2 regions of the Thermoanaerobacterium thermosulfurigenes genome follow, and region 1 is predicted to be linked to the other one. Evidence: riboswitches for the same ligand, from Rfam matches in the RefSeq annotation. Region 1 holds a riboswitch; the other holds the start of a gene.
The links. Region 1 has a riboswitch for fluoride ahead of HNR52_RS11295 (hypothetical protein). Riboswitches for the same ligand answer to the same signal wherever they lie in the genome.
Positions count from the first base shown of each region.

Region 1 (3,426 bases):
GCATTGTACAATCCAAAAGCTGTTCCTCTATTATTTTCATCTACAAGATGCGCAACAAGAGACTTTGCTACACCTTCAGTCGTAGAATAATAAATACCGTAAATTGCATATAAAATCCATATATGCCAAGGCACCCTGGCTAATGCAAATCCAAGATAAGTAACTGCATAAATTAACCATCCAATTTTGATTACATTAACCCTTCCAATCTTGTCAGACAGTATTCCGCTGGGCACAGACAGTAAAGCATAAAAAAGGTTAAACATGGCAATGATAATAGGTATCATGGCTGAACTTACGCCTACGTTACGAGCTCTTAATATCAAAAATGCATCACTGCTATTTCCAAGTGTAAATATTAGCATAACTATGAAAAACAACAAAAATTTTCCTTTGAATATAGTGAAATCAAATTTAAACGGTGTACTGACATTATCTCCTTTTCTTTCGACTACGAATAATCCAATAAGCAATATTGTAATAAAGCCAATAAGCCCTGCAACTAAAAATATTATCCTGTATTTCGTCTCATCTATGTATTTAGCAAGCAAAACCATTAACGCTGTTGTGATAAGTGGTCCAATAAATGAGCCTAACGTATCAAGCATTCTTTGAAATCCGAATGAATAGCCCATGTTTTTCATTTCAGATGACTTTGCAACAAGTGCATCTCTTGGAGCATCCTTTAAACCTTTACCAATGCCATCAGTAAAACGCAATCCAAACGTCATTGCTGCACCATTAGTCAATGATAGAAAAATTCTTCCTATTGCAGAAAATAAATATCCTATAAAGACGATTGATTTTCTCTTTCCAAGTTTGTCAGATATTATGCCAGAAACAATCCTCATAATACTGACAATCGTTGTTACGCTTCCCTCAATTAACCCTACGGTTTCTTTACTTAAACCTAATATCTGAGTGTAAAACGTTGGCAAAATAGGTTGTATCATATCCTGGCTTAAACCACCAAAAAAAGCCACCCATCCTAATGTCTTAATATTATTGACTGTACTCTTATTTTGTCTTTCTTTATTATCCATTTTATTATCCTCCTAATTAAATCTTGATTTAATTTTTTCTAAAGCAATTAAGGCGATGTTCTTTGATAAAACTGAAAAATTATCTATATTTTCTTTAATATAATTATATACATCTTTATCGCCTATTTCCCCTAATGCTGCTACAACAGCTTGTTCAATGTAGGGATCTCTTTCCTTTCTGTCCTTCTTGAGATACTCTATTAAAGTATTTTTAGCTTCTTTAATTTTTAGTTCTCCAATAATCTTTGCTGCCATATACTGTACATTATAATCAGGATGATTTAACGCCGTAATAAGTTTTTTGCTATAATCATCATTTGTAATATTTTTAAAATCATACCCACATTTTTGACATTTTTCATCGCCAATATCAGCTATTTTAAAGCAGTTAGGACATATATACCTCATTCTTCATCAGTCCTTATGCCAGAAAGTCCTTTTAAATAATTGTTTTCTGCCTCATACCCTTTTAATTTAATATCCAGTGTTTGATTATCTCTTACTAGCTGGAAATATTTAAATCTCATAGCGGAATACTTTGATGCCAACATTATAAGCTGTTTTCTTATATCTTTATCATCAGGATTTTTTCGTTCCATCCAATACGCTTTAATACCCATCTCAAAAATAGCTCTGTAACAGTCTTCACTGCTGAAACCGTCCTTTTCCAAATCCTCTTTTAATTCTTTTATTTCTTCCATTTGTTCGTCACTTATTTCAAATGATACTTTCTTCATCACGATCATCCTTTCATATATCAACTATTTTTTATTATCATGCTCTATCCTTAAAGTAAAACAAAAATAGCTCCTACTAAATGTAGAAGCCATTAGCCATCAAAGCAATTAAGGTGAGCTTCATCACCATAATATTCTTTTAACTATATTATACCATAAATTTATCTGCTTGATCTAACAAATAACACATACCAAAAAAGCGCAATCATTTCGGCTATTATTGAATATAGAAATATAAAATTGATAGAATGAGCATATAAGTATCCGAAAATAGTACTTCCTAAAAACATAGAAAATCCTGTAACAGCACTGAATACACCAAACGCCTTGCCTCGCTCAGAAATATACGTAATATCGGTAATTACAGACCTCATCGTAGTTTCTTGCATACTTGTAATAAATCCCCATATAAGCATTGAAACGATAGCCAAAACTGGCATATTTGAAAAGACCATGAAAGTCATCAAAAAGGTCGATATTGGAAGCACTGCTAACGACAAAAAACCTTTCTTGTCATAAAATTTTCCAATGAATACTGCACTTACTCCATCTACCGCCATTGCTAATGCGTACAAAAGTGGAATAGCATCTTGGCTTAACACTTTATGACTCAAAAAATGATATGAAATAATCGGATAATTAGCAAATCCGAGCATTGCAAAAAATATAAAAAGCATGTAATATAAATACTGCCTTGAAAAGTTTTTATTCAACAAATCTACATTTTTAGATGCATTTTTTGTATTTTTCTCCAATTCTGCAGGATTAGTGACTTTGCTTCGAGCGTATATTACAAATATAACAGTAAGTATTGCTGGAATCCACATCAAAATAAATCCCGTCTTATAACTACCAGCAAAAGATATAACAAAAGTAAAAATCAAAGGTCCTATAATACCACCAATTTGATCAAGCAACTCATGTAATCCAAAACCTAATCCAGTTCCTATTTTTTTACTTACATGTGATAAAATAGTATCTTTGCCTGGACTTCTTATTGCTTTTCCGGTTCGCTCCAATATTATTAACAGCGCTGCTATTGGCCATTTACCTGTAATAGCTAAAAGAGGTACAGAAATAAGCATTCCATATCCTAATATCGTCCAAAGCCATGGTTTTGATGTCTTATCTATAGCATATCCTACTGGTATTCTAATAGCAGACGCCAAAAATTCACCAATACCCGTAACAATGCCAACGATTAGTGCATTTGCACCTAACAACTTCAAATATGGACCATACACACTTCTTGCACCTTCATAAGTTATATCTCCAAATGCACTAACTATACCAAGTAGAAGTATAACACTAATTGCCACTTTTTTATCTTTATCATCAATTTTCATCATATCAAATCCTTTTTGCTGTGGTCCTTTTTTTATTGCTCTTCTCGCTAATTATTTTAATTAATAAATTAGACCAAAATGGCTAACAACAGTCATTAATTAATGATGCTGTTAGCCATCCTTTCTAAACTCTATAGTTATTTCCTTAAATTATAAAATATATCTTTTCCTTTAAATACAGCGCTATCTCCCAATAACTCTTCAATCCTTAAAAGCTGATTGTACTTAGCTATTCTTTCAGTCCTGCATGGAGCACCGCTTTTTATCTGTCCAGCATTTACTGCTACTGCTACATCTGCC
Region 1 covers NZ_JBPODR010000040.1:5,475-8,900, forward strand. The annotation lists gene HNR52_RS11285 (MFS transporter) at 1-1,043, opposite strand, end outside; gene HNR52_RS11290 (HEAT repeat domain-containing protein) at 1,056-1,451, opposite strand; gene HNR52_RS11295 (hypothetical protein) at 1,448-1,780, opposite strand; fluoride riboswitch at 1,857-1,917, opposite strand; gene HNR52_RS11300 (MFS transporter) at 1,942-3,129, opposite strand; gene eno (phosphopyruvate hydratase) at 3,264-3,426, opposite strand, start outside.

Region 2 (3,426 bases), on a different contig from region 1:
TCTATTCCGAGCACCATAATTTCATTTTTTATGTACGGTTTTAAGACATCAAACTGATTATAATTTTCATAATCCAGCCAAAACTTTTCTTGTTTCATTAGATCTTTAAACACACTTACCAATAGTGGATTAAACGCCTTTCCGGATTCTAAATCAAGCCATTTCTTTATGTTTTCCCTTGTATCGTACTCATTGAGTTTCTTGGATATAATGCTGTACCTTATGTCAAATTGATCTGCTAAATATATTATCTGTGCTTCTAAAGGAATGGAGTTTCCACTAAGATGGAAATATCCGCTTCCATCCCAATTTTCATGATGATACTTGATGATTTCAGAAAACTCATCCCCTTTCGGCATTTCTTTTACGAATTCACTTCCCTTTAGCGAATGCTTCCACGTGCTGTCATGGTTAATGTCCTCAACTATATCGCTTTTTCCTATATCGTGTAAAAAGGCAGAATAAAAGATCTTATATTCTTCGTCGTTTTTAACGCCAATATTTCGTGCCAGTCTTATGCCAACATAGGCAACTTTTCTCGCATGTCCAAAATTTCTTTTTTCCATCACATCTAATGATAGCGATAACGCTGAAAGCAATCTAAAATAGTCTAATATCAAAATCTCATACCTCCCTCCTTCTATACTTCTATAGTACATTATTTAAAACAAACTTCCAATATAGTATCCTAAAAAAGCGCCAATAAGTCCAACGACGACAGTAACAGATGAATACAAAAATGCATGTATATAATGTTTTTTTCGAAAAAGATCTATTGTCTCATGAGAAAATGTGGAATACGTAGTAAAAGCACCTATAAAACCCGTCATGATAAACAATTTTACATCTTTATTAAATAGATGGACAAGCTTAGGGCTTGATAAAAAACTTAATAATAAGGCACCTGTTACGTTTATAATAAATGTTTCTAATGGCACTACAAATTCCCTACTCTCTTTTATGTGTCTGGATATTTCATACCTTAATATTGCTCCCAAAATTCCTCCAAAGCCTACTAACAGCATATTTAGCATCAATTTTCTTCACGCCCTTTAATTATTTTTGCTGTCTTATCTCCTAATTCAAATCCCATAAAAGACATAATAAATCCTATAAGTATTGACAGAAGGACATACGTTACTGCAACTGCGACTCTCCCATTTCTCATTAGATCCATAGTCTCTTTAGTGAACGTAGAAAATGTAGTGAAGGCACCTATAAATCCTGTCGTAATAGCAAGTCTTATATTGAAATTTATATTAAATTCTTCCAGGGTTAAATTTGAAATATAGCTCAGCAAAAATGACCCAAAAATATTTATAAAAAATGTCTCAATAGGAAATACAGTATGCAATATACTTTGATAATAAGTAGAAATTAAATATCTTAATATTGCCCCAAAAAAGCCGCCTACTCCTATATAGATGTATTCCATGAAAATCACCCTTCCATTTTCATTTTAAGTAATAAATATACTCCTATCAGGTAGTATACCCAATAGGAGCCATTAGCATCATCGCATTTAATGGTGAGCTCCTTCACCAGTCTTAATTATATTATAATCCAAACAAATTTTATGTCAAATTAATTTTCAGTAAACTTTAATTTACATTTCCCTTCTGCCTTCTAAAGCTCTGGACAGTGTTACAGAATCTGTGTATTCGAGGTCACCGCCTACTGGTACACCGTGTGCAATTCTTGTTACCTTTATTCCAAAAGGTTTTATCAGCTTTGCAATGTACATGGCAGTTGCCTCGCCTTCTATATCTGGATTTGTAGCTAATATTATCTCATTAATCTCGGTATCTTTTATCCTCTCCAGCAATTCTTTAATTTTTATATCCTCTGGCCCTATTCCATCCATAGGCGATATTGCACCGTGAAGTACATGGTACAATCCTCGATATTCCCTCGTCTTTTCCATCGCTACTACGTCTTTAGGATCGGAAACTACACATATGGTATGTGTATCCCTCGTCTCGTCACTGCATATACTGCAAAGCTCACTGTCAGTAAAGTTATAGCACTTTTTACAGTATCTTAAATTGTTCTTTGCCTCTAAAATAGCATTAGACAAGTTAACAACATCGTCTAAAGGCATATCTAAGATGTAAAACGCCAGCCTCTGAGCTGTCTTGCGTCCAATGCCGGGAAGTCTTGATAATTCATCAATAAGCCTTGACAATGACCTCGAATATACGTTCATTAATTAACTCACCTCAGAACAAGCCAGGTATGTTGAAACCTCCTGTTATTTTTCCCATCTCTTCTGCAATCATCTTTTCAGCACTTCTTAAAGCTTGATTTACTGCAGCCAATACAAGATCCTCCAGCATCTCTACATCGTCTTTGTCAACGACATCCGGATCGATCTTTATGCTTATAAGCTCCTTTCTGCCATTTGCCACTACCTTTACAGCTCCACCGCCTGCAGACTCCTCAACAGTCTTGTTTTCAAGCTCCTCCTGCATTTTCTTCATTTGCTCCTGCATCTGCTGCGCTTGCTTTATCATGTTGTTCATGTTAAAACCGCCAGGAAATCCTCCTTTAGCCATCCAAATACCTCCTAATTAATTTTGTATTCTCTCTTATTTATATGCTAATTTTGACTCAGTAGTGATTAATCAATCTATTATTTCTACATCGCCAAAATATTTTCTTACTGCCTCAATTAACTGTTCATCTTCATTTTTTTCTTCTATAGCAAAAACTATGTTGTAATCATTACCTGTCAGTCTTTTAATAACATCTTTGATGTAATCTTTATTTTCGATTTTATTAAGCTCTTCTTTGTAAAACACATGCTCCTTTGGATATTCTATCACAAAATTGCCATCTTTCAAATATGGTTTGCCTAAGCTTAAAAAAGAAAAAATCATCGGTCTGTCTTTCTTTATCATGCTTAATAGTTTTTTGAAAACTTCATTCACATTTATCTCAATGTTCTTATCTACTTTATCAACTATATCATCAGTTTTTTTCGCTTCTTTTTTTATCACTACATCATCAAAAACCCCCTCAGATTTTAAAGTTTTATCATTAGCGACAATATCCTTCTCTACAAACGGCATCATCTTACCGCTTTTAATCACATTCTCCAACTTATTTAGTCTATCTAATATGCTGTCTATATCAGGTGAGATTTCCGGATTTATAAGCTTAAGCAATGTTATCTCCAGCATTATTCTGGGAGATTGAGCATATCTTATTTTCCCCTGAAGATCTATCAATTTCTCTAACGCATTTGATAAAAACGCCATATCAAATAAAGATGCCTTCTCGATTACATCATTTATCTCTGTTTCTAATATCTCTTCTGACTCATCACCACATGTTTTGTATACAATCACATCTCTCAAAAAAGATAACAGAGCTTTCACCAAATTATTTACGTCTATGCCGTAAAGCATCAACTTATCTATCTGT
Region 2 covers NZ_JBPODR010000044.1:1,841-5,266, forward strand. The annotation lists gene HNR52_RS11465 (HD-GYP domain-containing protein) at 1-620, opposite strand, end outside; gene crcB (fluoride efflux transporter CrcB) at 663-1,034, opposite strand; gene crcB (fluoride efflux transporter CrcB) at 1,034-1,435, opposite strand; fluoride riboswitch at 1,492-1,552, opposite strand; gene recR (recombination mediator RecR) at 1,607-2,206, opposite strand; gene HNR52_RS11485 (YbaB/EbfC family nucleoid-associated protein) at 2,220-2,555, opposite strand; gene dnaX (DNA polymerase III subunit gamma/tau) at 2,625-3,426, opposite strand, start outside.
Region 2: another riboswitch for fluoride. It lies ahead of crcB (fluoride efflux transporter CrcB); the one in region 1 lies ahead of HNR52_RS11295 (hypothetical protein).